DNA from 4 places in the Sporomusa sp. GT1 genome. Region 3 is predicted to be linked to each of the others. Evidence: riboswitches for the same ligand, from Rfam matches in the RefSeq annotation. Region 3 holds a riboswitch; each other region holds the start of a gene.
The links. A riboswitch is a leader RNA that binds a small molecule or an ion and turns the genes downstream of it on or off. The one in region 3 is predicted to bind cobalamin.
Positions count from the first base shown of each region.

Region 1: linked by a shared signal. The riboswitch ahead of GT1_RS11375 (OmpH family outer membrane protein) and the one ahead of cbiD (cobalt-precorrin-5B (C(1))-methyltransferase CbiD) in region 3 are both predicted to bind cobalamin.
Region 2: linked by a shared signal. The riboswitch ahead of GT1_RS18095 (HD-GYP domain-containing protein) and the one ahead of cbiD (cobalt-precorrin-5B (C(1))-methyltransferase CbiD) in region 3 are both predicted to bind cobalamin.
Region 4: linked by a shared signal. The riboswitch ahead of cobI (precorrin-2 C(20)-methyltransferase) and the one ahead of cbiD (cobalt-precorrin-5B (C(1))-methyltransferase CbiD) in region 3 are both predicted to bind cobalamin.

Region 1 covers NZ_BMBX01000008.1:60,092-69,319, forward strand. Annotated here, with positions in the region: gene GT1_RS11365 (TonB-dependent receptor domain-containing protein) at 125-4,369, opposite strand; gene GT1_RS11370 (hypothetical protein) at 4,449-5,903, opposite strand; gene GT1_RS11375 (OmpH family outer membrane protein) at 6,101-6,550, opposite strand; cobalamin riboswitch at 6,681-6,864, opposite strand; gene GT1_RS11380 (hypothetical protein) at 6,917-7,114, opposite strand; gene GT1_RS11385 (hypothetical protein) at 7,190-7,447, shown strand; cobalamin riboswitch at 7,549-7,722, opposite strand; cobalamin riboswitch at 7,883-8,066, opposite strand; gene GT1_RS11390 (hypothetical protein) at 8,261-9,055, opposite strand; gene GT1_RS11395 (hypothetical protein) at 9,173-9,228, opposite strand, start outside.
Region 2 covers NZ_BMBX01000023.1:50,275-55,403, forward strand. Annotated here, with positions in the region: gene GT1_RS18085 (sirohydrochlorin cobaltochelatase) at 1-727, opposite strand, end outside; cobalamin riboswitch at 954-1,135, opposite strand; gene GT1_RS18090 (hypothetical protein) at 1,176-1,874, opposite strand; gene GT1_RS18095 (HD-GYP domain-containing protein) at 1,913-2,485, opposite strand; cobalamin riboswitch at 2,771-2,951, opposite strand; cobalamin riboswitch at 3,253-3,435, opposite strand; gene GT1_RS18100 (M14 family metallopeptidase) at 4,186-5,088, shown strand.
Region 3 covers NZ_BMBX01000001.1:326,138-335,365, reverse strand. Annotated here, with positions in the region: gene ldhH (L-lactate dehydrogenase (quinone) large subunit LdhH) at 1-1,337, opposite strand, end outside; gene GT1_RS01765 (lactate utilization protein C) at 1,337-1,951, opposite strand; cobalamin riboswitch at 2,158-2,330, shown strand; gene cbiD (cobalt-precorrin-5B (C(1))-methyltransferase CbiD) at 2,442-3,536, shown strand; gene cbiE (precorrin-6y C5,15-methyltransferase (decarboxylating) subunit CbiE) at 3,515-4,147, shown strand; gene cbiT (precorrin-6Y C5,15-methyltransferase (decarboxylating) subunit CbiT) at 4,144-4,737, shown strand; gene cobM (precorrin-4 C(11)-methyltransferase) at 4,768-5,532, shown strand; gene GT1_RS01740 (cobalt-precorrin 5A hydrolase) at 5,536-6,609, shown strand; gene cobJ (precorrin-3B C(17)-methyltransferase) at 6,630-7,319, shown strand; gene cobK (precorrin-6A reductase) at 7,316-8,086, shown strand; gene GT1_RS01725 (precorrin-8X methylmutase) at 8,115-8,741, shown strand; gene GT1_RS01720 (cobyrinate a,c-diamide synthase) at 8,767-9,228, shown strand, end outside.
Region 4 covers NZ_BMBX01000004.1:81,867-91,094, forward strand. Annotated here, with positions in the region: gene GT1_RS07850 (ABC transporter substrate-binding protein) at 1-190, opposite strand, end outside; gene GT1_RS07855 (ABC transporter ATP-binding protein) at 209-970, opposite strand; gene GT1_RS07860 (iron ABC transporter permease) at 982-2,037, opposite strand; gene cobI (precorrin-2 C(20)-methyltransferase) at 2,034-2,756, opposite strand; cobalamin riboswitch at 2,866-3,050, opposite strand; gene GT1_RS07870 (hypothetical protein) at 3,070-3,297, shown strand; gene GT1_RS07875 (methyl-accepting chemotaxis protein) at 3,386-5,110, opposite strand; gene GT1_RS07880 (FMN-binding protein) at 5,110-5,619, opposite strand; gene serS (serine--tRNA ligase) at 6,114-7,382, opposite strand; gene GT1_RS07890 (HD-GYP domain-containing protein) at 7,762-8,346, opposite strand; gene GT1_RS07895 (uracil-DNA glycosylase) at 8,559-9,227, shown strand.

The DNA.
Region 1 (9,228 bases), on a different contig from region 3:
CCTTACAATGGACCTTGCGGCAGCTACCAGAAACCAGGCCTGGACAGTTCTATCCAGGCCTGGTAATTCTGCCGCTGCAATGCAGTTATTCCCTGAATGGGTTTTTCACCGGACAGGGCACTGTCTAGAAGAAATACCGCATTGTCATGTAATACGTCCGCCCCTGCTGCGGATAGGCAATGCTGCCGACGCTGCCGTCACTGGATCTGCGCCATACCTGGTTTGGCCCTTTGTCAAACAGATCGTTAACACCGGCCGTCAGCTTGACTGCTTTGTTAAAGTCGTATTTTAAGCCGATGTTGGTCAGCCCGAGCGAATCATACAGAGCAGTAGCATCCGGAGATTTGATATCCTCATAATAGATTCCGGTCTTATCCAGATAGTGGTATTCACCGAAAACGGTAAGTTTGTCGCCAGGGAAGCGATAGCTCAACCGGGCATTGACCTCCCACTCCGGTATCCAGGCGAACGGCCGTCCCTCATAGTTTACCGACTGCGAGGCGGGATTGTTCTTCCCTTTGGTCACTAACGAGTCGTTCCAGGTGGTGGCCAGCAGCAGGTTCCAACGCTGCCAGTCGAATTTCCCCTCCAGTTCCAGCCCCTGGATCTTGCCGGAATCCTGATTGGTATAGTACGCATAACCCTGGATGGGATTGATGTTATACACCGTCAGGTTCCGGGCATTCCGGTTGAAATAGGTCAGCGTCAGGTCGGTGTCGGCCTCAAGCGCCCTGCCCTGCCAGTTGGCGCTGATATCCCAGCTGGTGCCCCGCTCCACAAAGGAGTTGAGCAGAAAATCGGTATTGGAGCTGTTGTACGCCTGATAACGGGACAACACGTTGACCCCATCGCCAAAAATTTCATAGAAGTTGGGGAATTTGTAGTAAGTCCCATAGGTACCACGGAACGTCCAGTGGTCGTTTTGCACTTTTTTCAGCCCTAACCCGTAGGAATAGTTCCATTGACCGATATCGGGATCGCCCAGATCAACATCCATCTTCAGCTTTTGCGCCCGCAGCACCGGCGTAAAGAACAGGTTGCCGCTTTTATTCAGCGTCATAGTATCCTGCACTTGCAGGAAATAGTTGTCGGTTTGGTAATGCTTTTTGAAGAAATGCTTGTACTGGTTTACTTTGCCGGTCATGCCGGCAGGCACAGGCCAGGTGTTAGGCATGTTATGGTTGTCTACATCCATGGTTTCGCGGGAGTAGTCCAGCAAGAATTCCACCAGATGATTATCGCCAATTTTCCAGCTGCCATCAATCGCGCCGTTATAACGCCGGTTACGGAATTCGTTGTCGACAATCATCGTGCCCGGGCCGACGCGTTCGAGCTGCCGGGCGTTTTTCACCTGATGGGAGGAATCGATTTTCCAACCCCATTCCAGATTATCCGCAGTCTGCCGCCGTCCCACCAGCAGTTCGGTTTTCTCAATGTCCTGGAAATTGTATTTGGCGTTGTCAACCATATCGGCATTATTAGTGCTGGCTGACTGCGGAAAACCGGTACTGTTGTTTTTATAGGCCAGTTTGACAAACCAGTTGTCGTCCTGCCATTTTAAGAGGGCGTCAGTATTATGATAATCATTGTTTTTGCGCCATTTGGTTACCGCCTTACCGTTAATCCAGCCGGAATAACGGTGATCGTAGCGGAAATCGCCCTTGGCCTGATCCCGGTTGAGGGCGAACAGCAGGCTGCCGCTGCCGGCCGGGGCGGTCAGTTCCAGATTGCCGGTGTAGCCGTTAAAGGAACGCATACCGGCCGCAATGCTGCCGGTGGTTTCGGCCGGTTTCTTGGTGACGATGTTGATGGCCCCGCCCAAAGGCGCGCCGGCAAAGCGAGCCGGAACATAGCCACGGTAGACTTCAATATGGCTGACATTCTCCACCGGAATGGTGGACAGATCGACCGCCGCTTCGCTGGAGGAATTGACCAGCACGCCATCCACATAAATATTGACCTGGCTGCCGGTGGACCCCCGGACCCGGGCGACGGTGTAATGCCCGGTGCCGTTCAGCCGCTGGACATAAACGCCCGGCACAGTCTGCAGCAGATCGGGCAGGTTTTTCATCTCGCCCTTGTATTCCGGTACGGGAATGACCGAGACGGTACCGGGAGACAGTTTTTTCTCCCAGTCGGGCCGGGCGGCTTCGACCACCAGCGGAGTTAAGGCATAAGTGCCGGGGTCGCTGCTATCGGCAGTTATCTGAACGGTATTGTTCGCAGAACCGCTTGCAGCATAAGCAATCGCCGCCTGCTCAGGTGTATGCTCGGCAACCGCCGGCTGATCGGCCTGAACAGCTTGACTGGCTTGTCCACCCTGAGCGACCGGTACATCGGGTTCGGCCGGAGCCGTTGACGCGAACCGGGTCACGCCACTGCTATCGTCAATAACCGGGGTCAGGCCATTTGTTGTACCGGCCTGACCGGGCGCTGCTGCTTGCCCGGCAGCCAGCGACGTCAGCTTGCTGTCAAACTCCGCCGTCCGGTCTTGGACGGAAGGTCCGTTGAAGCGCCAGGACATACCGGCGTTAACCTGCCAGTCGGTGTTAACCTTACCGCCGGTGGTTTTGGTCAGCCCGACAAAGGCATTCTGGTCTTTGCCGATCTGCAGATTGGCCCCCAGGCCGAATTCAAACCAAGTGTCCTTGCCGGCCAGCGTGTTCACCGGCAGGCTGGCTCCCACCAGATAGTCGTCCCAGTAGCTGCTCCAGTACAGTGCATCAGCCCGTGCGCTGCCGCCGTCCTTAAAGTCGTGGTTGACCGCGGCTTTAGCGTAAACCAGGCCGCGTTTGCTGCCGCTGACGAAGTTTCGCCCGGCAGTCACGCCCAGGCGTCCGGTGAGCATTTCCACATTATCCTGCGTGTAGCGCATATTATTGGCGGCAGTATAACTGTGACCCCGCAGCGTACCGTAGGACAAACCGGCCTGCGGCTCGACATACCAGCCATTTGCCAGCTGTTTTTGATAGCCGTAGCGGAGGCCGGCGCCATAGGCCCAGGTACGGTAATCGTTTTGGAACAACTCCTCCTGCGAGTCGCGGAACTGATAGTCATTGCTGAGTTTGGAGCCCCGCACGCTCAGATCGAGATAATGGCCCTTATCGCCCAGCCAGGTGGTATACAGACCGATGCCCTTGCTGGTCAGTTCGCCGCTGCCGCGGCTGTAGAGCACTTCATTCGTGCCGTCCCTTTTGGTGTGCTGGTGAAAATCGGCGTCGGAATTGAGCATGCTCACAAACAGGCCGGTGTGCAGCCGTCCGCCGAACAGCCGTCCCTCCCGCTGCTTGTCGTAGCCGACCTGGATGCCGTTATAGCTCTGGCCGAAGTCGGAGCCGTAGGCCCCGTCAAAGCTGTATTTGCCCCGCCAGACCTGCGCCCAGGTCCCATCGGCACCTGCCGTCTGCCCCAGGCGGGCGGCGGCGCGCAAATCCTCGCCCCGCTGCCAGAACAGGCCGTCCTCTATCCGCCACAGGTTGCGCATAGAGAGCTGGGCGTTGGCGGCGCTGAATACGCCCTGGGACAGAAAGTCGGTACTAGTGGCCGTCCAGCTTAAATCATAATTTTTGGTAGCACCGGCGGTATAATTGGTGGTTAATGTCGGTACGAATAAATACTTGTGCAGCGCATCATCAATGTAGCTATTGTCAATCTCTGCCACAAAGCTTAAATTTGGTTCTACACTGGCAGTTAAATTTCTTAAATTAATAACTTGAGTCACCGTGCCTTGCAAAGTAATGGCCTGAGCAGCTTCCCAACTGCCGGACGGCACTCCGCTGTTTGACCCGCTGAAAAAACTTTTATCAAAACGGTATTGCACCCTGACTGTGGCAGCAGACTCGCCAGTTCCCAGCTGCGGGTTTTTAAAGGTAAATTGGGTTTTGAAATCTTTGCCGTATACTGTCCCTTTTAGAATCGCGCCATCATAGAAAACGGTTTTCGTCGCAGTGGTGTTGTTGTTATTAAAACCGCGAACAAGGCTTTTCCATTCTGCTCCCGATACATCATAATTATAATCTGCATACTTATAGGACATATCCAGGACGGCGCCGGCACCTATCGTTAAATCTCCGGAGCTGAACCCAACACTGTCCATCGGCCGCCAGATGCCACCGTCTTCAATAACCACCGCTTTATAGCGCAAGGCCGGTGTGTTCGTTTGATCGGTGTTAATCCAGGTTGTTTTTGTCTGCCCCGCGCCAATGGTGTAAATTGCAGGTCCAGTTCCTGTTCCCAGTTCTTTATCGTTGACCGTCTCACCGATTATTACAGGCCCCGCATACACCGGCGTACTACAGAGCAATGCCGACAATACTAATGACGTTAAAAGTTCCTTTTTTTTGCTATTTAGTTTTTTTCTTGATTTCAAGCTTGTCTTTCCCTTCTGCCATGCAATTTACTCAATAAAAAAGGCGGGGGAAAGGTTCACCCCGCCATACCTGCAGGTCTTACTTTTTGGCGGCCGCCACCTCGTCGAGCAGGCGTTTCCGTTCGAGCAGGGCCATGGCCGAGCTGGAGGCGAAGGCCGGCGCGACATAGCCTTTCAGTTGAGCGGGAGGCGCCACTTCGCCACCGTAGATAGTGATGGAATTGAGGTTAGGACTGCCGGCCAGTGTGGTAAGATTACCGATGCCTTCCGCATTGCCGACAATACCGCCGGTACCGTAGATGGCCAGATCGTTGCCGCGGGCGAACCAGGTCTTGCCGGTACTTTCCGAATAGAGCAGCGCCCAGAGATAGCCGGATAAGTTATCGGTTGCTATAAAGGTTGCCGTAGGATCTGGAGGGAAAGCTGATGTTAAATCACTAAGCAGTGCGTCCCCGGCATCGTTCAGTGAATCAATCGTAAGCCAGTACAAGCGCCAGGTCATGACCCAGCTGGCGTTATAGGCGCCGGTCAGAATGAAGACCTGGCTGCCACTTTCATTGAAGGTCAGTGCCCGGAAATCAAAGCGGTCAGTGGCTGGGTCAGTGTTATCAGCCGCCGCCTTAAGCAGGTTGGTGACCTCCAGGTCGCTCAAAGCCACCTTCTGGATTTTGGACTCCGGGTTCCAGACAATGGGGGTGGCGTTATGCTGCATGCCGCCGAGGGCGACCAGATACAGGAAATCGCCCTGGGGCTGAATGCTGAACGCGTTCTTGCCCGGCCACTCGCCCGGCCCGGGGTTGACGGTTGTTGTGCCGTGCGGGCCGGTGTAGGACGGTGTTCCGCTGAAATCCAGCAGGTGCTTGACCACGGTGCTGTTGACGTAGGTGGGGCTGGCGGTCAAAATATTAATGCCGCTGATGAACAGAGCGTAAAAGTAATCGCCGACAATTTGCAGGTCCACACCGTAGGAATCTTGAGACGTCGGGGGCGTCAGCCTGAAGTTGTGCCCGGCAGTGGTGTCAAGCGTATAGGTGTCGCCGGCGCTTTCCACGCGGAAAACGATTCTATTATCAAAGTCAATGCCGTAGATATAATAATGCTCGGTTGCATTTTCCGTGACTGTTGCCGTTTGGAATTTGTAAGGATTGGTGATAGGAATATTGTTGGAACCGCTGTCAACGACAGTCCACAGCGCCGGTCCGTAAATGGGTCTGCCGGGATTGATGCCGTCGCTCCAGGTGTCGGCGTTATAAATCATAAAGTAGCACGCAGCACCCCCGACACCCCATTGAATGGCCGGTACAATCGCCCGGTTATCGCCGTTGCTGTTTTTAAAGTAGAACACCTTTGTATCGCCGGGCAGTTGTTCAGTGTTGCTGGTCACCGGATTGACCCACTGGGTCACTACGCCTTTACTTTCAGTAATCACATCGCCGCTTGTACCGCCGCTGTATACGGCTGTTCCCAGATCGCCCTCGCCGATAAAATTGGGCGGCGGATAAGAATACACTGTGTACGCAACTTTACTGGACATAATGTTTCACTCTCCCATCGTTTTTTGGTGTTATTCTGCGACCGTCAACAGCTTGTGGGCTGTTGAGGTCTTTTCCTTAGTACCCACGGGAAAAGAACTCACCTCCTTGTTCAGAACTCCCTATCACAGTCTGTCCGGGCGCCGTTATCGCACCCGGGCGGGACGAACAGGCTAAGTTACGCTGTCGCCGCTGCTGCTTATTGTTTGAGCTTAGCTATCACGTCGGCGGTGATATCAATACCACCATAGACCACGGTTGCTGCGTCAATAATTACTGTTAGTCCTTTTTCCTCGGCGACGGCCTTAATGGACGCCTCGATTTTGTCCCCTACCGGCTTCATGAGAATGTCTTCCTTCCGGGCTTCCTCGCGGGCGATGGTGTCGTTTAAGGCTTGCCGCTCCGCGTCCGACAGGTCTTTGCTCCGGGTGTCATAGTCTTGCTGCGCCGCTTCGCGCAGGGACTGGATTTCCTTCAGTGTCTCCTGAATACCGGGATAGCTGCTGAAAATCTGCTGGCGGTTGACATAGCCCACGGTTTGCTCCGGTTTGGCCTTGGCCTTGGCGGCCAGCGCCCCGGCCGGGGCCAGCATGCCGCCCAGAAAACATACGGCAATAAGTAATAAAAGACTGCGTGTTAGTTGCTTCATGCCATTTCCTCTCTTGTTTGATTTGTGCTTCTAAGCAATAAAAAAACTCCCTCATCGGGAGTGGTTACGCTGTCCGGACGAAAGCCGTCCTGGCTTGTTGCGTAATCTCCTCCCCATACCTCGCAGGTCAAACGGTGATTGTCAGACAGGCAGTTCTCCTGGCTCCGGTTCATCACTCTCTCGCACCTTCCCAAAGCGTTCGCTCCAGTGGCATATCTGCGAGATTGCTCCCCGTTACAGTGGCGGGACCGCGCCGGCATTACACCGGACTTCCCTATTAAGCCCCGTAGGGCACCTATCCCAACGATATTCATTTGTCATCACTTTTTCATTCTATACAGGACTTTGAAGCATTATGCCGAAAAATCAGCAGATATTGTGCCCTTGCTGTTTGCACCTGGCAGCAAACTTCACATACGCTTCCAGCGCTTCGATAATGGCATCTTCCATCATTTCAGCCCTGCCGTTCTTCCCGGCTTCCTCAACAATGTGCTGAACCTGCCGGACATGATAGCCATAGTCCAGCAGCGCGCGGGTTAAGGTCTCGATCCTCCGGCGTTTCATAACTCACCTCTCCTACTACCGGACTGCGGTAAAATATATTCACATTCTCCCGCCGGCGCAGCATCTTTGGTTTGCTTGTCCCTTAAAGCACCGGCAAGGGGCTGCAGGCTGTCGCTATCCCCCTTTGATTATCTGTATTCGGCGCCGCTAAGCGACACCGGGTATATTGCTGTCATGGGCCTGGTCCATGACAGTGGCTCACAAATGAAACAAAAAGCGCCGACTATTCCGCCCGGCGGAACAATCGACGCTTTACCTGTTGCTAAAGCTGCCTGCTGCCGGTGCCGGGTCAAAAACCGCTCGCTGGCTGTCAGGCGAGAAAGCTCACCTTAACAAGCCTCCAGTCATATGTTAGCTCAGAGCTAGCCTATGCCTGCGAGTGTTCTTAATCCCAGACCTGTGCATCGCAGGCTGTACGGATATACATGTCTCAGCTGAGACACTAGAAACCAGGCAGTACCCTGACTTGGGTCATCACCACATTCTCCTTGGTAAGAGGCTTGCAGAAATATGGCTCTCCTTCACAGTTGCGAGACAGCGCCGGAATCACACCGGACTTCCCTTTTAAATCCGCCCTGACGACGGATACCTGATTTCGTATAAAGTTTTGTAAGATCATAACCTTGGATAAGCAACTAATTATCTGCAACAAATATAAAAAAGCCTTCCTGTGATGAAATATCCAGAAAGGCTTCTTGTAATCCGGCGAAACTGCCGTCACAAAATACGAATTGCATCGCAATCCCCTCCCCGATTCATCGCAGGTCAAATGGTGATCGTCATGCAGGCAGTTCTCCTGGCTCTGGCTCATCGCTCCTCCAAACCTTCCCAAGATCGCTGGATCTCAGTGGTATATCATGGATTCGCTCCCCATCACAGTGGCGGGTCCGCGCCGGCTTTAAACCGGCTTCTCTCTTAGGCCCATACGGGCACCTGCACCAAAGTACATTATTCTCTTTTTTTGTGAGAATTCCTTTAATTTCTTTGCTTCAAATATAGCACCGTTGGGTAATTTTGTCAACAACTTTTTTAGCCTGTATTTTATGTTATGCAGCTATATTGTGTCATAAAGCAACAGGAATAATTATATTTTAGCACAAGTACTTCTGCTTGTCACACTTTTTCCTTCGTCATTTTCCGACATATTTAGATAGCAGTTTTAATGACCAAGGCGCCTTCGTCATTAAAACGGACAACGGTATTGGCAGGAAATTCGACCACTTCCCCAGCCGTTGAACGCCAGGTCACCTTCTCTTTGAGTGTTCCAACGGCGACTTCCCCATTCTCATCGAATTCTATGGCTTGTTTAGCGCTGAACTTGACAAAACCGGCTGAGTCGTTTGCGGCAAGGTTGGTTCGCCAGCCTATAGGCCGCAGGTAGGTATCCTCGGCCAAAACACCGGACCGGATTGCCCCGGAATCATAAAAAGCCAGGACGGTATTTTCTCTCAAGGTCAGAAAGCCGTATTTCCCCGCCACCAGACGAACGGTGGCCTGCTCGGCAAGTGTGCCGCGAAGCACTTCTCCCTGTTCGCTGAAGGTAACCGGGGTTCCGCCTTTATAGCGCAAATGCCCGTAGCCGGGAATAGCCATATTATAGCTTCGTTCGATAAAGGAGCGATGAAACCGGGGGAAAAAGGAGCCGGTCGCATAGGCGGAAACGTAGTAGTAGTCATTAATTACTCTTTCCCAGCCGCGCGGCTGGAGAAAGGTATCGTCTTTCAAGGTACCGGAAATCACTTCACCCAAATCGTTGGTGGTCAAAATCGTGCCTTTTTTGAATTCGACCTTATCACCAACCGTCCACCCCTGGGGATGCAGCTTCGTATCCTTGGGCAAAGTTCTGGTTTCCGCCTGCACGCAGGGAACAACCAACAGAACTGCCAATACCACACCCAGCATGGCGCTCATCACGCGCCTAAAAGAGAAAAAATGTCTCATAACCTCCATCTCCTTAATGTAGGAATCTAAAACACGGGAATAGGGATACCCGTATAGTCAATTAACGCCGACGATTCCGCCCGGCGGAACAGTCGGCGCTGTGCAAAACAATATCGTCTAACTCTTGATACGCGTCCTTGCTGCTTTGATATAATCGTCTAATGAAACACCAT
Region 2 (5,129 bases), on a different contig from region 3:
ACGGCATAAGAGTAACTTTTTTTACTTTGTTGGCTTTTAATTTAGCCAGCATATTGTCGAAGGACGGATACCCTTCCACGGTGAACAGATATACGTTTTTATAGCCTTCATCCTGTAATTTAAGCTGCATGGCGGCATAAGCCGAATTTCCGGGATGGCTGCCACCATGTCCCATCAGTACAATGGCTTCGTCTTTTTTCTGTTTGGGGAACTGGTTTTCTAATGCTTTAGCAGCAGCTAAATAGTCATCAGGTTTCTCTTCTTGTCCCATAAAATACATAATAGGTCTGCCTAAGGCAATTTTGTCAAAGGTTTTAGCGGCTTCATGATGTTTTACAACACCCTTCACCAAATCAAACTCTTCACCGGCAGCAATATGCAGCGGCTGAACAATAACTTCATTAAAGCCTTCGGCTTTTAAACGGTCAAGCGCTTCTTTTTCGGTATCGATTTTCACGCCGTCACGTTCAGCAATTCTTTTAATGATAATCCGGGAAGTAAAAGCCCGGCGAACTTCGTACTCGGGAAATTCTGCTTTTATTTTGGTTTCAACAGCTTCAATGGTTGTCTTTAAAGTTTCAGGATACGTAGTACCAAAGCTTACAACTAAAATAGCCTTTTTGCCTGCCTGAGCCGGTGCAGCCGCTGCCAGTGACGGAACCAGACTTACACAGCCAAATACAGCCAGCATGCACAGGGTGGTGATAAACGAATAGATGTTTTTCATTGGCCAAAAACAACTCCTTCATATTTTTTGATTACCGGACACGCCTTCGTTACCAGGATGATGGGAGCAGCCTGTGATTAAAACAGCAAACCTCTCAACCGTAGCGGTGAGAGGTTTGAACAGTAGCCCGAACAGAAAGCTCCTGGTGTGTAAACCAGGAGCGAATTAGCCAGTTACGCCATAAAAGCGCCTACTATAATCCCCTCCCCATACCTCGTGGGTAACAAACGGCGATTGTCAGATAGGCAGTTCTCCTGACTCCGGATCATAGCCTGCTTAAACCTTCCCAGAAAATCCATCCCAGTGGTATATCTTAAGCCTGCTCCCCGTTACAGTGGCGGGACCGCGCCGGCATTTAACCGGTCTTCCCTATTAAGCCTGTAAGGCACCTATCTCTAACATATGTAGTTTTCTTATGAAATTAGCATAACACTGCAGGAAGTGATTGTCAATCCATATTAATTTGAATCCTATCTACTATATCACGATAAATCAGCTGAATATTGTAATCACCGATACCATAATGAGGATATTTCTCGTTTATTTCTTTTATTACAAACGGTTTATCTTTGTTTTCTTTAACCATTTTTGTTATGGCTAACCGAATATCGCTATTAGCGGAAATATAGTTTGTGTACAAGTTAATTCCTGCGTTTAATTCTGCAAAAACCGGATATTTTTCTCTTGTTGGCCGTCTTTGCAAGAGAACCTCCCGGTATATCTCGTAATATCCCGCAGGGTTAATTTGATAGGATATACGTATTATGTCCTGCAAACTGTCATATTGCCAGAAATCGTGCCGGATAATATGTAAATGCACTTCCCCCTGATAGTTGCTGGCATCCAGATAGGCGCACAAGGTTAAAATATTCATCTGACAAAACATATCGGCATCAAACCATAATATAATCTCCGAATACGAGTGACTTAATAATGCCTCTAGTTCTGTCACCGTCAATTCGTTATAGCGCTCATAAGCAACCTGTAAGGTTTCTGCCCGTAATTGAAAGAATTCCTCACTAAAAATTGTCTCCGCGCATTTCCCGGTAATCATGGATTCATTAAATGCAATAATCTTCTGGCCTGAAATGCCTTTAGTCTCTAAATAGGATTTCAGTATTGAGCCGTTAGCAATATGTAAAATCATACTACACATCCCTCTTATATTATCTGATATCAACCGGTTTATGCGAAATTAGCAACCGCTTTTAGTGTTTCTACTTTCCTTATATAACTGACAAATTGCTGGCACAGCCACGGATCAAACCGTGTCCCGGCGCAGGTTTCCACTGCTTGCAACGCCTGGCGGCCGCTTAGATTATTCGTTCCTTGTCTGTTTGTCATCTCATCGAAAGCATCGCAGATAGAAAGCATTCTGCTTAGAAAGGGAATCTCGGCTTCTTTCAGGCCTTCCGGATATCCTGTTCCATCATACCGTTCATGGTGATAACGAACAATAGGACTTATTTCCTTCAGCCCCACACTATTAAGGATGACCCAGCCATATACCGTATGAAGTTTGTGCATATCCTGTTCGTCGTCTGATAATGGTTCAAGTTTATTAAATACATTGCCAGGCAGGCACAATCTGCCGATATCATGCATTAAACCACAATAATATGCTATTTGTATTTTTTTATCGGAAAACCCCATACAATCCGCCCATTCCAGCATGTGCATACCAACACTTTGACAATGCCTCAATGTAGCAGGGTCATAGTTGTGAAAAAGTTCCATTAACTTTTCAATTCTCCTCATTGGTATCCTCCTTGTTTATAAGCCGTCTTAGTCAGTCAAAGCCGTAAAGCGAAGGGTAGGACCCGTGACAGTGAAGGGAGGATTACGCTATTATCCCGCTGCAATATTGCAGCATCCCCTGGAAAGCTGCCGAGCCATAACACAAAAGTCTCCCTGCTGAAAGGCGAGGAGACAGACAAAACAGTATCGCTATACCGATAAAATCCCGGCGTATAACATACGCCGGGACAAAATAAGCACAAGCCAAACTGCTGCGCTAATCCCCTCCCCATCGCTCGTGGATAAAACGGTGATTATCATATAGGCAGTTCTCCTGGCTCTGGATCATCGCTGGCTCAGGCCTTCCCAAGACAATAATCTCAGTGACATTTTTTGAGTTTGCTCCCCATTACAGTGGCGGGACCGCGCCGGTATTGCACCGGCTTATCTATTAAGCCTCGCAGGCACCTATACTGTCATATTAAGTTTTCCCGGTGTATTCAACTGCTCTTGCCACGCTATTGGTTGTTGAATACAATTTTTATGTTAAAGTATAATTGTAAAAAATTAGGGCCAAATTGGCCCGCGCGCCAGCGGCGCAAAAGTTCGAAAGGAGCGTTTTGAGAAGAATGTCCTGAAGAAATATTAAAACTCCCAACCGTTGAAAAGCTGGGAGTAATAATCAGTAGACTAATAGAAAGCTCCTGGTTTATATACCAGGAGCGAATTAATCAGCTACGCCATAGAAGCGTCTACTGTAATCCCCTCCCCATACCTCGTGGGTGAAAAACGGTGATTGTCAGACAGGCAGTTCTCCTGACTCCGGATCATGGCTTGCTTAAACCTTCCCAGGAAATACATCCCAGTGGTATAACTTAAGCTTACTCCCCGTTACAGTGGCGGGACCGCGCCGGCTTCTAACCGGACTTCCCTATTAAGCCCCTAAGGGCACCTATCTCGAAATATTTAGTTTATCCTTGCTATGCATATGACTATACCATATCCGGAAATACCTGTCAATACCGCCCTGACAAACAGTCATTTAAGAATTCATTTATATTAAATCAACCAGGGGTACTCTTGACGGCAATCAACCACATAATCAAGATATACCGTATTGTCTTTAATCTTGTAAATAAAGAGGTAACGTTTGTCCACAAGCAGTTTCCTATAGACATTTGCGATCAATAAGTCATGCCCCATGTTCGGGAAACTTTTTACAAAGTGCAGATATTTCGTTATAATTCTTGCGTATTGCGGCCGAAGGTTTTATATTCACTGCAAGCACCTCCTGTAGTAAAATAGTATTCTTATTATATGCTTATTTTACCACTGAAACTTCTTGAGGGTCAAAGGCAGTCTTCTCTGTAATAATACTTCAGGACAATCCCCTTCTGCCAAAACCAGCTCTTTAATCCCTTCTAACAAAATTTGTAGACACCTCACTTGTCAGACTGGTATAATATGACCATTATATTGAACTTTCCCATACAGGATAAAATGTTTGCAAATGCATAAAGCGTAAAGGAGAGGCCGCTAAGGTTGCTCCTTTTTTAAGTTCAATTGCAATAAAATATAGATAATCATGGTAAAGACATAGTGCCGGACTATAACGCGAAAGCAATGGGATTGAAAGTTTGCCGTATCAACAAATCAGTGTTGGAGAAGTCAAACCAGCGGATGAAATCATATATCATGACAGAGTACAGGAGGATGATACAATGAACCAATGGACGATTTGCGGATACAGTGTGGCCCGGGGAGAAAAGAAACAGGTTTTGATCGAGCCAGGTGTAGCGGGATATGAAATGCCGGCTACTTTGATTTATGGTAATGAGGACGGCCCTACCATTGTTGTTACGGCAGGCATCCACAGCGGGGAATACCCCGGAGTCGCCGCGGCCATCCGCGTGGCAGCGGAAATTAATCCGGTCAGGGTCAAGGGGCGAATATTATTGCTGCATTGCGTTAACACCAGTGGGTTCTGGGCGAAATCACCAGACCGTGTACCGGAAGATGGCGCGAATTTAAACGCCAATTACCCGGGCAGCCCGGATGGTGGTACCGGCGACCGTATCGCCGACTACTTTGTCCGCGAGATTTTTCCCCAGGCCGGATTCATCATTGACTTGCACAGCGGCGGCCAAATGGAGCCTCTCACCCCCTGCCTGTTCTTCCCTGCAGCGGCAGGAGAAGAGGTTCATAAAACTTCGGAAGCGGCCGCGCGGGCGACCGATATTCCCTACCTGATTGCCTCAACTGCAGCTACGGGACAATATAGTTATGCCGCCAAACTGGGTATACCGGGTCTCCTGCTGGAACGGGGATACTGCGGTTATTGCAAGGAAGCATGGGTGCAGGCATATCAAAAGGATATCCGTTTACTATTTAATCACCTGGGTGTATATGTGTTTAATCCGGCAGAACCTGTATGTGATAAAAAGGTATATAATAAAACTATTTACCTGGCGGCCGCAGAGGCAGGCCTTTGGTATCCCGCTATAGAGGAAAATGGGATAGTGAAAAAGGGCGATCTGTTAGGTCATACAGAGAACTTTTTCGGGAAATGCATCCGGGAATACTATGCGGAAGAGGATGGCAGACTGTGTGAAAAGTGCATTTAAAAATTATATGAAATTACAAATATGTTAAAATATAGTTGTAT
Region 3 (9,228 bases):
GCTAAAAATAGCGGCAAATGACGGATTACACGGCCGGATTGGAACGGTTTTTGACCGATCGCTGCTAACCGCAGCAGGGTGTGGAATACCTTACGGTTTGACAGTACGTTTTCAACTACTGCTTTAACACCGAAAGGCAGACCGTGTTCCTTGACGGCTTTGGCCCGGAGTTCTTCAATCAGGTGTGGTATGTCAATTTTGCCAGGGCATATCTCAACACATTTGCGGCAGCCGATACAAAGTTCATTGATTTTTTCAAAATCCCCCATACTGTTGAGGAAGGCCGTCAGGATGGCGCCGATACCGCCGGCATAGATGTGACCATACACATGACCGCCGACAATTGTGTATACAGGACAGACGTTGAGGCAGGAAGCACAGCGAACACATTGGTAGATTTCTTTGAATTTATCGTCATGGGCAGCTTGTAAGCGTCCGTTATCAAATAAAATAATATGAAGTTCTTTGTCTTGCTCAACCCATTTTCCGTCTTGTTTGACCATGACCGGGGTTACACCGGAAGTCATGGTCATATAACTGGTCATCAGCTGGCCGGTGGCATTACGCGGCAGGGTGCGCAGGATGGGGGCGGCATCTTTAATGGTGGGAATCAGTTTTTCATAACCGATGATGACAACATGAACCCGTGGCAGGGTAGTGACAAGGCGGGCGTTGCCTTCATTCGTTACCAGCCCGATAGCGCCATTTTCAGCGATACCGAAGTTTGCGCCCGATATGCCCATATCAGCTTCCAGGAACTCCCCTCTGAGCGCTTGGCGGGCAGCCTGAACCATGAACGGAATATCGGTCGGAATTTCCTGCTTCAGTTCTTTGGAGAAGTAGCCGGCAACTTGTTCACGGTTTAAGTGAATGGCTGGCATAACCATATGGGACGGTTTATGACCGGCCAGAGAGATAATCCATTCACCCAGGTCAGTTTCTTTAACATGCAAGCCGGCTGCTTCCAGATCGTGATTAAGATGAATTTCCTCGGAAGCCATGGATTTGGATTTAACAATTCGTTTTACATTTTTTTCTTTACAGAGGTTTATCAAATATTCTTTTAACGCATTGCCATCTTTGGCGCGAAACACTTTAGCGCCCCGTTTGGCAGCTTCTGTTTCAAATTTATCGGCTAGGTTTTCAATATCGGCAACGGCGCTCATCTTCATTTGACGGACTTGTTCGCGCAGAGCCTCAATATCGGCAACATTTTCATAAGCTTTGGCCCTGGATATTGGATAGGCCTCCGCAAAGCGGCTTAATGCGCCACGCAGCACTTCATCCTGTAACTTTTCCTGGATTTCATTTTTTATATTACGATTATTCGCTTCCATTATTGCTTACCTCCGTTAACTTCTTCATCAACGGCAATAATGACAAAACGGCTGGGACCATGTACGCCGATTGTCAGTACGCGTTCAATATCGGCAGTGCGGCTGGGGCCGGTAATAAAGCTGATATAACCGCGGTCGTAGACTTTGGCGATTGTTTCCATAGCTTCTGTTATGCCGGGAACAATTCTATTGCTGTTCATGAAAACAATATGTAAAGGAGGCAGCATCGAGACAAGCCTGCTTTCAAACGCTAACGCATCCTGGCAAACACTGCCTGACTCGGCAATGCCAAACTCAACAGCGGAGATGCCAATGTCGGCACTTTCAGCATGCTCGGCGATATCTGCTTGTTCGGTGTACAGGCTTACACCCAGGTCTGTTAGGGTGGCATTAATTCCTGCTGCCTGTTGCAAGGGGCTGTCAACGGCTACTACTTTGCGGGCGTTGGTGTATTTGACTAAATTGGCAATGACTTCTTTGGCTTCAGCCGCTGTTTTGACGCGAAATACTTCGGCGGCCGCGTTTTTTGCCCGGGTTTCAAACTCCGGGAACAGGTTGGCGCTACAAGTACCGGAGGTAAGCGCATGGGTCCAATTTTCACTTACTTTTTTCAAATTCTCCACTCCCTTATAACCGAATTAATCGGTATGATGGTCTGACCAGTATACACTTCGTAATAAATAGGCTAAAACCCTTTTAAAAATTGACAAAAAACGCAAAAAATACAGAAAAATTTTTAGATTATTTAATTTAGATAATTCCTGCCTGGTAAGCAGGAAAATAATTAACTATATGGAATAATAGTACTAATCGCAAATTTGATACATGTAAGGGAATGGGTGCTTTGCGCTTAATAGGGAAGTCCGGTGTAATACCGGCGCGGTCCCGCCACTGTAATGGGGATGCTGCTTAATACATGCCACTGGGAAACTGGGAAGGCTAAGTACGCGAAGAACCAGAGTCAGGAGACCTGCCTGTTCTAACACATGCCGCTAGGACCTACGGAAGATAGGCAGGTGTGGGTACAATATTCAGGCAATCTTTACATGTTGTTTGGTGTTATACCCCCTGCTCAAGGGGGCTTTTTTATTGTCCGATAAAGAAATGCGCAAAGGGATAACCACCGGGACTTGTGCCGCAGCGGCAGCCAAGGCTGCGGTTATGGCCTGGCTGGGCCAGCCGGTGACTGTTCTTCAGGTTTTTTCACCACAAGGAGTCCTGCTGACAGTACCTGTTGCCGAAAGCTGGCCGGTTGCCGGCGGCGGTATGGCGGCAATAATCAAAGATGCCGGTGATGATCCGGATATAACCAATGGGGTTAGGATTATGGCAGAGGTCATTATTACCGATAAACCGGGAGTTATGATCAAAGCAGGTATTGGCGTAGGAACGGTGACCAAACCCGGGCTGGCTGTGCCGGTAGGTGAACCGGCAGTAAATCCCGGGCCGCGTTCCATGATTACCAGGGCTGTGACTGAGTGTTTGCCAACAGATAAAGGGGCTGTTGTGACAATTTCTATTCCCGAGGGAGAGAAATTGGCGACCAGAACGCTTAACCCCATATTGGGGATTGTTGGCGGACTGTCGATTATTGGCACTACCGGTATTGTTGAACCGATGTCAGAAGAGGCTTTTAAAAATTCACTTGTACCGCAGATTAGTGTGGTGCAGGCATTAGGCTATACAGATATAGTATTTGCTCCGGGAAAAATCGGACAGGATATAGCCATCAACCGTTGCGGCCTGCCGGCCGCTGCCGTAATCCAGACAAGCAATTTTATCGGACATATGTTGGAGAATGCAGTAAAATACGGCATGCGCCGGGTGTTGTTATTTGGACATCTTGGCAAAATCGTTAAAGTGTCGGCCGGCATATTCCATACTCATAACCGGATGGCCGATGCCCGCCTGGAGACAATAGCCGCCTATATGGCGCTAAACGGAGCGCCACAGACGGCCATCGAAGAAATAATGGCTTCGACTACTACCGAAGCTGCTATGCCAATCATCGCCCGGTATAATATGACCGAGGTTTATTCTGTACTGGCCGAAAGGGCCAGTGCCAGGGCAAAGCGTTATGTGTTTGGTGATTTGACAGTGGGAACCGTTATTGTGACTTTACAGGGAGATATACTGGGGCTTGATGAGACAGCCCGTGAAATTGGAGGCCATTTAGGATGGAATGTAGGTACCAGGTAGTAGTTGTTGGCATTGGCCCCGGATCGCCTGATTATGTACTGCCTGTCGTTAGCCGGAGGATTGCCCAGGCCAGAGTTCTGGTAGGCAGTAAGCGGGCGCTGGATACCTTTGCCGCAGGCGGTCAGGTTACCAGGATTATTGATAAAGATATCAACGGTGTGCTTGATTTTATTGAAGAACAGCTGGCAAGTCAGGATGTAGTGGTTATGGTGTCCGGCGACCCGGGCTTTTACAGCATGCTGGTGGCAGTCAGAAAACGGTTTGCGCCAGAGAGTATTACGGTGATTCCCGGTATTAGTTCGGCCCAATTGGCGTTTGCCCGGGTGGCCGAAGTGTGGCAGGATGCCGCTCTGATCAGTATGCATGGCCGTACAGCCGCTGATGAGGTACTGCGTTACCGGCCAGGCCATAAGCTGGGCATCCTGACTGACACTCAGCACAATCCGGCCTGCATTTCGCGCATCCTGTTAGCATTCGGGTGGCCGGAGGCGGCTCATGTCTGGTTATGCGCCAATTTGTCTTATGACAATGAAGTGGTGGCTGCTATGACCTTAGCCGAGGCCACAGAAACTCCCGGTTTTGAACATAGCGTAATGGTGGTGAAAGCATGAGTCACAGCTTAGGTATTCCGGATGAGCAGTTCATCAGAGGCGACATTCCGATGACGAAACAGGAAATTCGCATCTTAACTTTGGCTAAGGCCAGCATTGGTGCTGCCGACACTGTCATTGATATCGGGGCAGGTACCGGTTCGCTATCCATTGAAGCAGCGTTATTGGCCAGGCAAGGCAGGGTATATGCCATTGAGCGCGAACCCGAGGGGATTGAACTGATTAAGGCCAACGCCGCTAAGTTTGCGGCCGGCAATGTTAAGGCTGTGCTTGGTTCGGCACCGGCGGCGCTGGCCGGGCTGCCGGCGGCGGAAGTCATCTTAATCGGCGGCAGTGGCGGCAGGCTGCCCGACATTTTGTCCTCGGCCGATCAATTGCTGAAACCGGGCGGACGCCTGATTGTAACAGCTGTTACCGTAGAAACACTGTCTGCCGCTCTCCAGCTTATGCGGCAGCGTCCGGCCTATGCGGTTGAGGCTTGCTGTGTACAAGTTACCCGGATTCAGCCGGTGGGCACCAGTAATATGTTTAAAGCACTTAACCCGATATATATTATTACCTGTACTAAAGAAGGGCAGGCTGCCGGATAGGGAAACAGCCTGGATGAAGGGAGAATATCAATGAATGTATTTTTTGTAGGAGCCGGTCCGGGAGATCCTGAGCTGATTACCGTGAAAGGGCAGCGCTTTTTGGGACAGGCAGATATCATTATTTATGCCGGTTCGTTAGTCAATCCGGCGCTCTTATCCCTGGCTAAAAATGGAGCTGCCATCTATAACAGCGCCTCCATGACGCTGGATGAAGTCATTGCTGTTATGGAGCAAGGGGTTAAAGAGAACAAGCTGGTAGTCCGGTTACATACCGGCGATCCCAGCATATATGGTGCCATTCAGGAGCAAATGGATGCACTGGCACCGAAAAATATTGATTTTGAAGTTATCCCCGGCGTTAGCTCGTTCCTGGCTACAGCTGCTGCCTTAAAGCAGGAATATACATTGCCTGATGTATCCCAGACGGTAATTATTACCCGTTTGGAAGGGCGCACCCCGGTGCCGGAAAAAGAAAAACTGGTTAAGCTGGCCAGCCACGAGGCTACGATGTGTATTTTCCTGAGTGTGCATATGCTGGACAATGTGGTTAAAGAGCTGGTAGATGGCGGCTATACCTACGAAACCCCGGTGGCTATTGTGCAAAAAGCCTCCTGGCCTGATCAAAAAATCTTCCGCGCTACCTTAGGCACTATTGCTCAAATTGCCAGAGAAAATAATATTGACCGTACAGCCATGATTGTGGTCGGTAAGGTCTTGCAAACCGATTATGCTTTGTCGCGGTTATATGCTCCGGAATTCGGACATATGTTCAGACAGGCGCAGGAGGCTAAATAAATTGTGAAGCTGGCAGTCATCTCAGTTACCCGCAAAGGGGCCGAACTGGCTGAACGGATAGCACCGCTGCTGGGGCCGGGGGTTGATGTCTATGCTAAAAACGGGCGCAATCTGCCAGAGTTACATCATACCTATGACTCCTTAAGCGACCTGGTAGCTGAAATATTTTCCTTATATGATGGCTTGGTGTTCATTATGGCGACAGGAATTGTCGTGAGGGTCATTGCGGCACAGGTGAAGGACAAACGCTGCGATCCAGCGGTAGTTGTCATGGATGATGGCGGCAATTATGCGATAAGCCTGTTGTCAGGTCATATCGGCGGCGCCAATGAGTTAACCGGGTTAGTGAGCCGTGCCGCCAAAGCTGTGCCGGTTATCACTACCGCTACCGATGTTGCCGGCTTGCCGGCTGCTGACATACTGGCAGTCAAACTTGACCTGGCCATAGAACCGTTCAGCTCGCTAAAAACCATAAACGCAGCCATTGTTAATGGTGACAGGGTGTTGTTTTTTGTTGATAAAGAACTGGCTGAAAGCGAGCGGTATATTGCTTTGGCAGCCAGGCAAGGGGTTGCATTAGTTTATAGCAGTGAACTTATCCATCCGGATCAGTATGATGCTGCTGTAGTCATTACCGATAAAGAACTTACTATTCAGAAACAGCATCTGTATTTGCGTCCCCACAGTTTAGCCCTTGGTATCGGCTGTCGGCGGGATACCACCGGTGCTGAAATTTTGTCAGCCATCAATCAGGCTTGCCGGACAATCGGACGGAGCAGCAACAGTGTGGCTGTGATTGGCAGTACTGTCGTAAAAGCCGATGAACAGGGTTTGCTCGCAGTGGCGGAGCAGCTGGGTGTGCCGATTAAGTTTTTTACCAATGAACAACTGGAACAATGTATAGACCAATATGAATTGTCGTTATCTGATTTTGTTAATGAGAAGATAGGAGTGGGAAATGTATGCGAACCAGCAGCCATACTAGCGGGGCGGAACAACAAGCTGATTTTGCCCAAAACAAAATATCCCAAAGTGACTGTGGCGGTCACAACGGTAAAATATCGGTGGTGGGAATAGGGCCAGGCAGCCTGGAGGATATGACGCCCCGAGCCCGGCAGGCGATTGAAGATGCTGAGATTATTGTTGGTTATGATACCTATTTGGATTTGATAAAAGCTCTGCTGCCAGCCAAAACCACCATTGGCACAGGCATGATGCAGGAAATCGACCGTTGTCAGGCGGCGGTAGATAAAGCCATGACCGGAAAACAGGTGGCGGTAATTTCCAGCGGCGACCCGGGAATATATGGTATGGCCGGTTTAGTGCTTGAACTTGTTGGCAAGCAGCCGGCAGCCAGGCAGCCGGAAGTAGAGGTTATTCCCGGTATCAGCGCCGTCGGTGCGGCAGCATCTATCCTGGGAGCACCGCTGATGCACGATTTTGCCGTTATCAGTCTGAGTGACTTATTAACTCCCTGGGAAGTTATTAAAAAGAGAGTGGAAATGGCGGTTGCCGGGGATTTCGTTATTGCTATTTATAACCCCAAAAGTACCCGGCGGACAAGTCAAATAGAAACGGTGCGCGAAATTGCGCTAAAACACCGGCAGACCGATACTCCGGTCGGGATTGTGCATCACGCTACCCGGACCAAAGAAGATATGACGTTGTCAACTTTGGACAACTTTACTAAAGAGCATATTGATATGTTTTCACTGGTCATTATTGGCAACAGCCAGACATATACAGCCAATGGGAGAATGATTACCCCCAGAGGCTATCACGTATGATTTTAGTGCTGGCCGGTACGCAGGATGGCCGCCAATTGGCGGCCTGTCTGGCGGCAGGCGGTTATCAGGTGGTTGTATCGGTAATCAGTGATTATGGCCGAAGTTTGGCCGAATTACCAGGTATTTGTGTCCATACGGGACAGTTGACACTGGCGGGGATGCAGGAATTCATAGCTGCTCAGGGGATTAAGGCGGTTGTGGACGCCAGCCATCCCTATGCCGCCAATGTATCGGCAAATGCTATGGCTGCCTGTGAAACCAGTGGAGTTGACTACATACGCTACGAACGTTCAGAGGTGAGTGTTCCGGAATACAGGCAACTGCATCTGGCTAAAGATGCTGCCGAGGCCGCAAGAATAGCAGCCGGTCTTGGCAAGATAATCTTCTTAACCACAGGCAGCCGCACGTTAAAGATATTCAAGACAGAACCGCTGCTGGCAGATTGCCGCCTGATTGCCAGGGTGCTGCCACAAATTGATGTAATAACAGAATGTATGGAACTGGGATTCAAGCCTGGTGATATTGTTGCCATCCAGGGGCCATTTTCCCACACGCTTAATGTGGCGTTATTTAAGGAGTATGGTACAGAGGTTGTCATAACTAAGAACAGTGGTACTATTGGTGGTGCTGATACCAAAATATCGGCCGCTATGGAACTTGGTCTGAAGCTGGTGGTCATTGGACGTCCGGCGATTGAGTATAAAAATCTGTGCCGGACAAGCACCGAAGTAATAACAAGACTGCTGGCCGGTACTGCTGCAAAATGAGAATAATTACTATTCGGGAGGGATTATCATGGAATATATAAAAGACCCGATGGCTATTGAAAATCGCAGTATGGAGATTATCGCTCCCTATTTAGACGGTTTCAATTTAGATGAACAGGCAATCAAAGTGTATTCGCGCATTATTCATGCTGCCGGTGACCCCGATTATGCCCGGATTATTAAAATTCATCCGGAAGCCATTGCTTCCGGGCTCGCGGCGCTTAAAAACGGCTGCGACATTTTCTGTGATGTAGAAATGGTTCGCACCGGTATAAACAAGCGCCGGCTGGCCGAACTGGGCGGCCAGGCTTATTGTCTGGTAGCTGATGAAACGGTGGCCCAGGAAGCCAAAGCAGCCGGCATTACCCGGTCAATGGCGGCCATGCGCAAATTTGGTGATAAGCTCAATGGCGCCATTGTGGCCATTGGCAATGCACCGACAGCCCTGTTTGAAGTTTTGACAATGATTAAAGAAAATAATGTCAAGCCGGCCCTCATTGTTGGCGTACCTGTCGGTTTTGTTGGTGCTGCCGAATCCAAGGAACTGCTGCATACCACTTCGCCTGTTCCCTATATCACTGTGCTTGGCAACAAAGGCGGCAGCCCGATTGCAGCAGCTTCGGTTAATGCGGTTATGTATATGTTAGGCCGCTAATTTGCTGAATACAGGAGGGGTACCTATGGGCCAATTAAACATTCCCCGGGTGGTCATTGCCGGAGTCAGCAGCGGCGTGGGTAAAACCACCATTGTAACCGGTATGCTGTCAGCCTTGGCTGAACGCGGCCTTAAAGTCCAATCCTATAAAATTGGCCCTGACTACATCGACCCGGGCTTTCATCGTCTGGCCAGCGGCAAAAGCGCGCATAATCTCGATACCTGGCTGGTACCGCCGGCAACGCTGGCAGAAATCTTTGCCAGTACGGCAGCAGGCAATGATATTGCCGTTATTGAAGGTGTCATGGGGTTGTATGATGGCGGGCGCTCCGGTGTCAGCAGCACGGCCGCGGTGGCAAAAATGCTGAATGCACCGGTAGTATTGGTGATTAATGCCAAGTCTATGGGCGAGAGTGCGGCGGCTATAGCGCTGGGCTTTAAAATGTATGATCCGGAGGTTAAGCTGGCCGGGGTCATTATTAACCGG
Region 4 (9,228 bases), on a different contig from region 3:
TTTCCGTATGGGCCGAGTACAGCGAGATAATGCGTTTGGCCGGAGCCTTAAGCACAATGGTCTGATTGAAATCATCGGTGATTTTTATATTGCCGTCAACAGAACCGGCGGCAGGCTTGGCTGAGCCGCAGCCGGCCAGCGCCACTGCCAGCAGGACTACAGCTACAGCACTTAGCAATTTAGCTTTCATCGGCTTTCTTCTCCCTTACTATATGTCGGAAAGCACGGCAAGACCGGTTTCACCTGCCCTCACAACCCGGATGCGGAATATTTCCTTAATAAGCTCAGGTGTAAGTACGGCAGGTGCCGGACCGTGTGTAATCAGGCTGCCTGAAGCAAGCACAATAGCATCCGAGCAGAAAGCGCTGACTAAGTTCAGGTCATGGATAATGGACACCACTGTCAGCCCTTGCTTGGCACACAGCTCCCGCAGCAAATTCAGGCAGGTAATACTATAATAAATATCCATATTGGAAAAAGACTCATCCAAAAACAAAATCTCCGGCTGTTGGGCCAAGGCTTTGGCAAACAGTACCCGCTGCCGTTCACCGCCGCTAAGTTCGGTAACTAAACGCCCGGCAAAATCCAGTGTGTTCGTGAGCCGCATGGCATTTTCAATAATCGCCAGGTCTTCGTCACTAAGCCCCTGCATCCTGGTCTTAAAGGGAGTACGCGCCATGCCGACAATCTCCAGACAGGTATAAGGAAACCGGATATCCATGTTTTGCGGCACAACAGCAATATGGCGGGCCAGTTCTTCAATCCGGTAAGAACCGATATCCCGCCCTCTCAGGCTTATCCTGCCTGCTGCCGCCGCAAGCTGGCCGGTAATAATGTTAAGCAGGGTTGTTTTGCCTGAACCGTTAGGCCCGACAATGCCGTTGAAGCTGCCCTGCCTGATGTTAAAACTAATATCTTGCAATACCTGTTTGGCAGCATATTTAAAACTTACGTTCTCTACTTTTATCATAAATAACGCTCCTATTGCAGCGTCTTGTTGCGCATCCTGAAAATATAGACAAAGAAAGGACCGCCTAAAAGGGTAGTCAACACCCCTACCGGAATCTCAATATTGCCGACAGAACGGCCAAATGTATCGGCCGTTAGCAGCAGAATACCGCCGGTGAGGCCACTGAGCGGAATAAGCACCTTGTTATCCGAACCGGTCAACATCCTGACCATATGCGGCACAATGAGGCCGACAAAGCCAATAATACCGCTGATAGCCACACATACGGCAGTAATCAGGGCTCCGGCCGCCAAAAGTATCATACGCAGGCGGGAAGCGTTAATGCCCAGACTGCGGGCCTCACGGTCCCCCAGGGATACAACATTGAGATCTTCGGCATAGTAATAGCATACGAAGCAAGCAGCCAGAATAAGCGGCCAGCCATATACGACATGCTCCCAGCTTTTAGCTGCCAGGCTGCCGATCAGCCAGGCAACAATGGCCGATACCTGTTCGCCGGCCAGACTCTTAACCATGCTGATGGCGGCTGACAGAATACTGCTGACAATAATCCCGGCAATAACCAGATTGGCAGATGACACATAGCCGCCTACCCGGGCCATAGACATGACAACAAGCAGGGTGGCCACCGCCCCGCCAAAGGCCAACAGCGTGACAGGCAGGCTACTCTGGGCAAGAATATTAAGATAGATAGCTATACTGGCCCCAAAGGCTGCACCTGTCGATACACCCATGGTATAGGAATCTGCCAGCGGATTCCTGAGCAACGCCTGAAAGACAACACCAGCCACCGCCAAGCCGCCGCCAACAGCAATGGCAGCCAGAATGCGCGGCAGGCGGATATCCCAGATAATGGCCGTGATAGCCCCATTTACGTGGCTATAGCTGTCAGCATTGCCGGTAATTTTTCCATAAATAACAACCGCAGCGTCCTCGATACCGATATCCGCCCGGCCAAAACCTACGGCAGCTAAAGTAAACAGAACCATTACCACCAAAAGCACCATAGCCGCCAGACGGGTTTTGGCCTTCTGGCGGCTCAAGAGCGCGGTTAACGTACTGCTCATGCCAATGCGTGCTTACTCACTTTTGAACGTTTGGTCAGAATGGTTGAGAGGTAATTTACCTTCTGGTTACCGGCAGCCGCCAAATCACGAATAATTTCTTCGCCTTCCAGGCCGCATTTTGAGACCATTACGGCATTTTCTACCATACCGTGCTTATGCAGTTTTTCAACAATTTCGGTATAATTTTTATACACTTTCATCAGCACCACATTATCAGAGGCAGCCAGCACTTTTTCCAGCCGCTCATCATCAATGGTAGCCGGTACGATGCTCAGAATATCGCCGCCTTCAGCCAGAGCCACCCCTAAACGATTGCCAATTGCCGAGAAGGAGTTTACGCCGGGAATATTGACAATTTCATGGCCGGAGGCTTCCAACAGGCGGAAAACATACATATAAGTACTGTATAGCATAGGATCGCCCAGGGTAAGAAAAGCTACTTTTTTGCCGCTGTTTAATAATCCAAGAATGATCTCTTTGTTGTTCACCCAGGCATCGGACAAAGCCTGAGCATTGTAGTTCATAGGAAATACCAGCTCAAGAACCTCAGTCCCCTCCTGGATGTAGGGACGGGCAATGGAAAGTGCCGTGCTTTCATCCTTTTTCTCGGTACGGGGAGCAATAACCACATCGGATGATTTAATGGCGTTAATGGCTTTCAAAGTAAGTAATTCGGGGTCGCCGGGGCCTACGCCGACGCCGTAAAAAATCCCTGACATTATCAAAACAACTCCTTAAAATAAATAAATCTCTGTCACCTCTAAAGGGTTGACAGAGAAATTGCCCAGACTAACGCGCAAATCCCCTCCCCATCGCTCGTGGGTGAAAACCGGTGATTGTCAAACAGGCAGATCTTCTGACTCAGGTTCATAGCCAAACTGCGCCTTCCCAAAATAGCAAGCTACTTCAGTGGCTTGTTGCAGGCAGCTCCCCTTCACAGCGGCGGGACCGTGCCGGATTTCAACCGGCTTCCCTATTAAGCCCAATCGGGCACCTGTTCCATATTAAGTTATTTAAATTGTATGATTAAAAGTGCAAAAAGTCAAGCAGATTATGTCTGCCCCGGTCTCAAAGCATGGACAAATAACCAATAGCCATTGCATATATAAAATAACTTCCAGCTACGGCAACACCGTAAACTTCCGGGTCCCGGCCGATGTTATTGAGTCCGGCCAAGTGGATTTGACCTTGGAAGAGTGGCGGCAGCTGCTGGCAAAGGTGCAGCAGGCACCTGGTGCCATGGTGAACATTGAATTGTAGAACACCCAGACAACTCCCTTGCCTGTTGTGAGGTAATTTAATGAAGTAATTTTTTTTAGCATCATGGTCGCTCCATGATGCTAAAAAATTACAGCCTAAATTGTTGTAACACCTGTTGCAGCTGCTCTGCCAGTTTGGCCAATTTCTCACTGGAAACTGCCATTTCCGTCATAGTCGCCGACTGTTCCTCCGTGGCAGCCGAAACCGTTTGCGTCACAGCCGAGGTATCCCGGCTGATTGCTTCTGTTGCGCTTACCGACCCGGCAATTTGCCGGCTGCTTGCAGCTATTTGGCCGACTGCCGCTGCAATTTCTTTGATTTGTCCGGACAGTTCCACGACAAACGCTGCGATTTCCCTGAAATGATCACCGGCAGCACCGACTACTTCCGCGCCGGCATTTACTTCCTGTGTCCCCTGGCTCATCGCAATAACGGCATGACCGGTATCCTGCTGAATACTACTGATCAGGCTCTCAATTTGTTTAGTGGCTGCCTGGGATTGCTCAGCCAGCTTCCGGACTTCCTCCGCAACAACGGCAAACCCTCTTCCCTGCTCACCGGCCCTGGCCGCTTCGATCGCGGCATTCAACGCCAACAAGTTGGTTTGTGCGGCAATCCCGTCAATGGTGGATACTATTTGCCCAATTTCTTTGGACCTGGCCCCCAGTTCGGCAACAACAGCGGCGGAATTGTCCACACTCTGCTTGATATCATTCATTTTGCTGATGACCAGTGAAATTGCCTGACTGCCGTCCCCGGCCGAGCTTGACGCCCTGTCGGCAGTAGCAGTGGCGGTGGCAGTATTGACCGCAATCTTGTCCACTCCGGCCGACATTTGTTCAACCACTGCCACCGTATCCATCAGGGCTTGCATTTGCTGCTCTGCCCCCTGAGCTATCCCGGCTACTGTTCCGGCAATTTGCTCAGACGCCTGGGCGGACCGGTCAATGCTGGCAGTAAGCTCTTCCGACGATGCGGCAACCTGACCGGCAGACTGGCCAACCTGAGTCACCAGGCTTTTCAAATTGGTCGCCATTACGCTGAAGGACATACCAAGCTGGCCAATCTCGTCCTTGGCCACAGTGTAGCGAGCGGGAATATTGCCGGTAAGATCCCCCTGGGAAATTTTATTGGCTGCCGCCGCTACCGCTACCAGCGGCACACTGATTATGCGTGAGATACCAATACCAAGCCCGATCGCCAGCACACCTGCCAGCACGATCAGAAAGCCGGTTACCCCAATGGCCGCCTGTGACCGGCTTGCATTCAGTTCCGCGGTTTGCCTGCCGCTGTCGGCCTTCATTTGTGATAATTTGTCAATAGCCCTGGAAAAATTGGCAGACAGCTTGGGGCCGTCATTCATCAGCACAGTACGCGCAAATTCTTTATTGCCTGTTTTGCAAAGCTCCACAATCTGTTCCCGGTGGTAGCCAAAATTCTCTAACACATTAGAAAAATATTCAAACTCCTTTTTCTCGGTCTGGGTCAGCAGGCTTTGCGAAAAGACCTGCAGGGAACTATCAATTTTTTTGCTATTCTCCTCCATAGCCCGGATGGCTGTTTCCACTTTTTTCGGATCGTTTTCCAAAATAATATCCCGCATATACGCCCGGTTCTGCTCAAAAGCCCCGTTGATCACCCGCAGTTCCAGCAGCGGGAGGGTCTGGTACCGGTAAAGCTCGTTATCCATATCCTGCAAACGGTTGATGTTGAAGATACCGACAATCCCTACCAGCAACGACACGACTGCCACTAACCCGAAACTTAGCAATAACTTGGTGCTTACTTTCAAATTTGTAAATAAATCGCGCATTACTTCTTCTCCTTAGCATCGGGGGCAACTAATTCCGGTTGAGGTATGTAAACAGTGGATTGATTGCCAATTTGAGCATTTTTGAAAGCTGCCTGGGCAAAATCCTTAAAATCATGAGAGGAATGGGTAGCTCCGGTAATACCATCCACCTCATCAGGATTTTGGTATACCCGCAGATTTTTTACGAATCGCGGGCAGTAATCGCTGGGACCGACACCGCTCTTGCTTCTCATCCGCTTATTATATTCCACATCCTGTGTCTTCAAGCCCCCCGACGAATTGATATAATCAAAGGTAATCTCCTCCATTTCTCCCGTTGCATTGACTTCCATGACGAAAAAAGCCTTCCAGCCTCTAAAATCCGGCTGATCATACTCTACTTTATAAGTTCCGGGTTTCAGCTTTGAGACAGCTTCCGGAGCTTGCTGCTGAACATCATCACCTGAGAAAAAAACAAAAAGCCCTCCGGTCAACACACAAACAATGAATAATAAAGCATACGGTTTCACTCAATCCCTCCTATTTTAGAGGCCTGCCATGTCAATAGGACAGCCATGATACTACCACAGGGACAGCTGAACAGACAGAAAGCTTACTATCACACCAACCTGTCCCAAACCAAAAGCCTTTCAGTAAGCAAATAAAAAAAAGCGCCAAATCCACTCCTTACCAGAATGGCGGACTGGCGGTCATTTTTTTATCCCAAATGGATAGTTAAGCTTAATAATTAATAAATGATAATTATTTATAAATACATTATACGCCAAAAAACATTTTCCTGTCTACTGGTATTTTGTCATTTTTTTGCCATTTAACTCAATCTCGGCGGTTGCTTACTCATGCGGCCCAGCACTAAAACTTTGCCGCCATGCTGCAGCGATTTCCGCAATTGTTCCGTCAACCGCCCTGTTCCGGAAATAAAGGAAATAAAAAAACAGAGACAAAGCGGAATAATTCCCTTTGTCTCTGTCCATGGTATCTGAGAGATAATTAAATAGTAATCTTACTTGATTACATCAACACCCATATAGGGGCGCAGCAGTTCAGGGATCATTACTGAACCGTCTTCCTGTTGATAGTTCTCTAAAATAGCAGCCACGGTCCGGCCGATGGCTACCCCGGAGCCGTTCAGGGTATGCACGAACTCCGGCTTGGCCTTGGGCTCGCGGCGGAACTTGATTTCGGCACGCCGGGCCTGGAAGTCTTCAAAATTGGAACAGGAAGAAATTTCGCGATAGGTATTGAAGCTGGGCAGCCATACTTCCAGATCATAGGTTTTAGCCGAGCAAAAGCCCATATCACCGGTGCATAACAGAATTGTCCGGTGCGGCAGACCTAACAGCTGCAGTACCTTTTCGGCATTAAGGGTCAGCTTTTCCAGCTCGTTATAAGACTCTTCCGGCAGACAGAATTTAACCATTTCTACTTTGTTAAACTGGTGCTGACGGATAAGGCCGCGGGTATCCCGCCCGGCAGCACCGGCCTCAGCCCGGAAACAGGCGCTGTAGGCAGTATAGTTAAGCGGCAGTTCTTTGGCATCCAGGATTTCCTGGCGATGCAGGTTGGTAATAGGCACTTCGGCAGTGGGAATGAGATAATAGTCAAGCCCTTCCAGTTTGAACATATCCTGAGCAAACTTAGGCAATTGACCTGTGCCGATCATACTGGCTTCATTAACGATAAACGGCGGGAAAAACTCTGTATAACCATGCTCTTTCGTGTGCAGGTCAAGCATAAAGTTGATGAGCGAACGCTCCAGCCGGGAGCCCAGTCCTTTATAAAAGGTGAATCTGGCCCCGGTTACTTTGCCACCCCGTTCAAAATCGAGAATACCCAGCTTTTCGCCGATTTCCCAGTGTGGTTTGGGTTCAAAGGCAAACTCGCGCGGCGTCCCCCAGCGGCGTATTTCCGGATTATCCTGCTCGTCTTTACCCACAGGAACCGATTGGTGAGGCATATTGGGTATATTCATAAGAATAGCCGCCAGCGCAGCTTCAGTCTCTTTCACCCGGGCGTCAATAACGCCAATGCGGTCGCCCACTTCCCGCATTTCAACAATCATATCATCGGCATTTTCGCCGGCCTTTTTCTTCTTGCTGATTTCCTGAGAAACCGTATTCCGCTTGTTTTTGAGTACCTCAACTTCAGCTAACAGTTCCCGGCGCTCTTTCTCGCGGCCAAGAAACTCGTCCAAGCTCATGGCGGCACCCCGGTTTTGCAGCGCTTGTTCTACTTTCTCAGGGTTGTCCCGTAAAAATTTAATGTCTAGCATGTATGTATTCCTCCCTTATATAATCAATAGCAGCTTCTCCACCTGAGAGAATTCAGTAGGTCTGTCACATAAAAAAACCTCGTCCCACAAATATAGGGACGAGAGCTGTATTTTTCTCCCGCGTTGCCACCCTGATTGACTGCTTGCCAGTCCGCTCGGCACGCATAACGGGCGTGGAACCGTGCGGCTCATCACCGCATGCTCATAGGGTGGATTACATAATTGTGTTACCGGCTCACACCTGCCACCGGCTCTCTGAAAACCCTGAATTATGCGCGGCCCTGTCATTGCATCTAAACGCTATAGATATACAATATATTATGCAATATAAAATTATACCTTATTCAAGGTAAATTGTAAAGTACTGGCAGCCCAGGTACTAAGGGTTAAACGTAAAGCGGTTATGATAATCCTGGCAGCACTCAATAAAATCCACAAAACAACGGGATATTACCGGATCAAACTGTGTGCCGGCACAGTTGATAATTTCCGTCAAAGCCTTATGATTGCTTAACGGCTGCTGCCGGTAGCAACGAATGGTGGTCATAGCATCAAAGCTGTCGCACACGGCTAACATCCGGCTAATAAAAGGGATTTCCTCCCCGGACAGCCCGGCACCGTAGCCGCTGCCATTATACCATTCATGGTGATAACGCACGATTTCCGCTACCTTCTCCAAACCGGGCACTTTAGCCAGAATATTGGCGCCAACAATCGGATGATTTTTTATCTGGGCAAATTCTTCCTCAGTCAAGCGCCCCGGCTTATTTAAAATATAATCAGGCACACTGATTTTGCCCACATCGTGAACAGCACCGGCAATATACGCCAAGGTGATATCCTCTGTTGACAGTTCAGCATATTTGGCAAAAGCAGACATTAGCCGGGCTACATTTTTGCTGTGTTCAACGGTATAACGGTCCCGCTTGCCAATCAGCCGGCAAACGGCCTGAGTTACAGTCATAGTTCAAATTCCCCTCTTGGCGTATGGCTCTACCACTATATATTCTAAGTTGCGGCGCCAGCAACCGTCAAGGAAATTTATTACACTATTCTATATTTTTTATAAAAATCTGACAAGTGCAGCATTTGCAACAGACTGCCGGAACGGGAATTTGTGTTGCGCCAAAAGGATTTTTTCAATTATTAAGCGAATGTATGTAGTGAGGTGAGACCATGACATACTCTACCCATGAACAACTGGAACAATCGCTCCTAACCTGCGCCGCCTGCCCGCTTCGTCAGAGCGCCATTGGCCCGACATCCTATAACGGCTCGCCGCTAAGCCCGTTGGCAATTGTCGGTGAAGGACCCGGCGGCGTCGAGGATGAATATGGCGTGCCTTTGGTCGGTCCGTCAGGTCAGCTGCTGGACAAAGCGCTGGCCAGTGTCGCCATTACCAGAGACCGCATATACACTACAAATGTAATTAAATGCCGTCCGAAGAATAACCGTACCCCCACCATAGAGGAAGGGGAATTTTGCGCTACAGCCTGGCTGGACCAGGAACTGACCTTTGTTCAGCCAAAGGTTATTATTGCTTTAGGCAGTGTGGCGTTAAAGTATCTGCTCTCGCCAACGGCCCGGATCACCAAAGACCGCGGTCAGTGGTTTACCACCAAATACGGTATTCCGGCCATTGCCACCTACCATCCGGCCTATCTGCTCCGCCTTGTCGGCAAGGACCTGGTAAAAGCTAAATGGGAAGTGTATTACGATCTGAAAGCAGCCGTAGAAAAATGTCAGGAGCTGGCGCCTGAATACATTTTCAAGTCCGCTGAGCCGCCAGATTTACTGGTACTCTACAGCCAGCGGCGCGAACAGCGTCAAGCCGCCAAACGGTAAC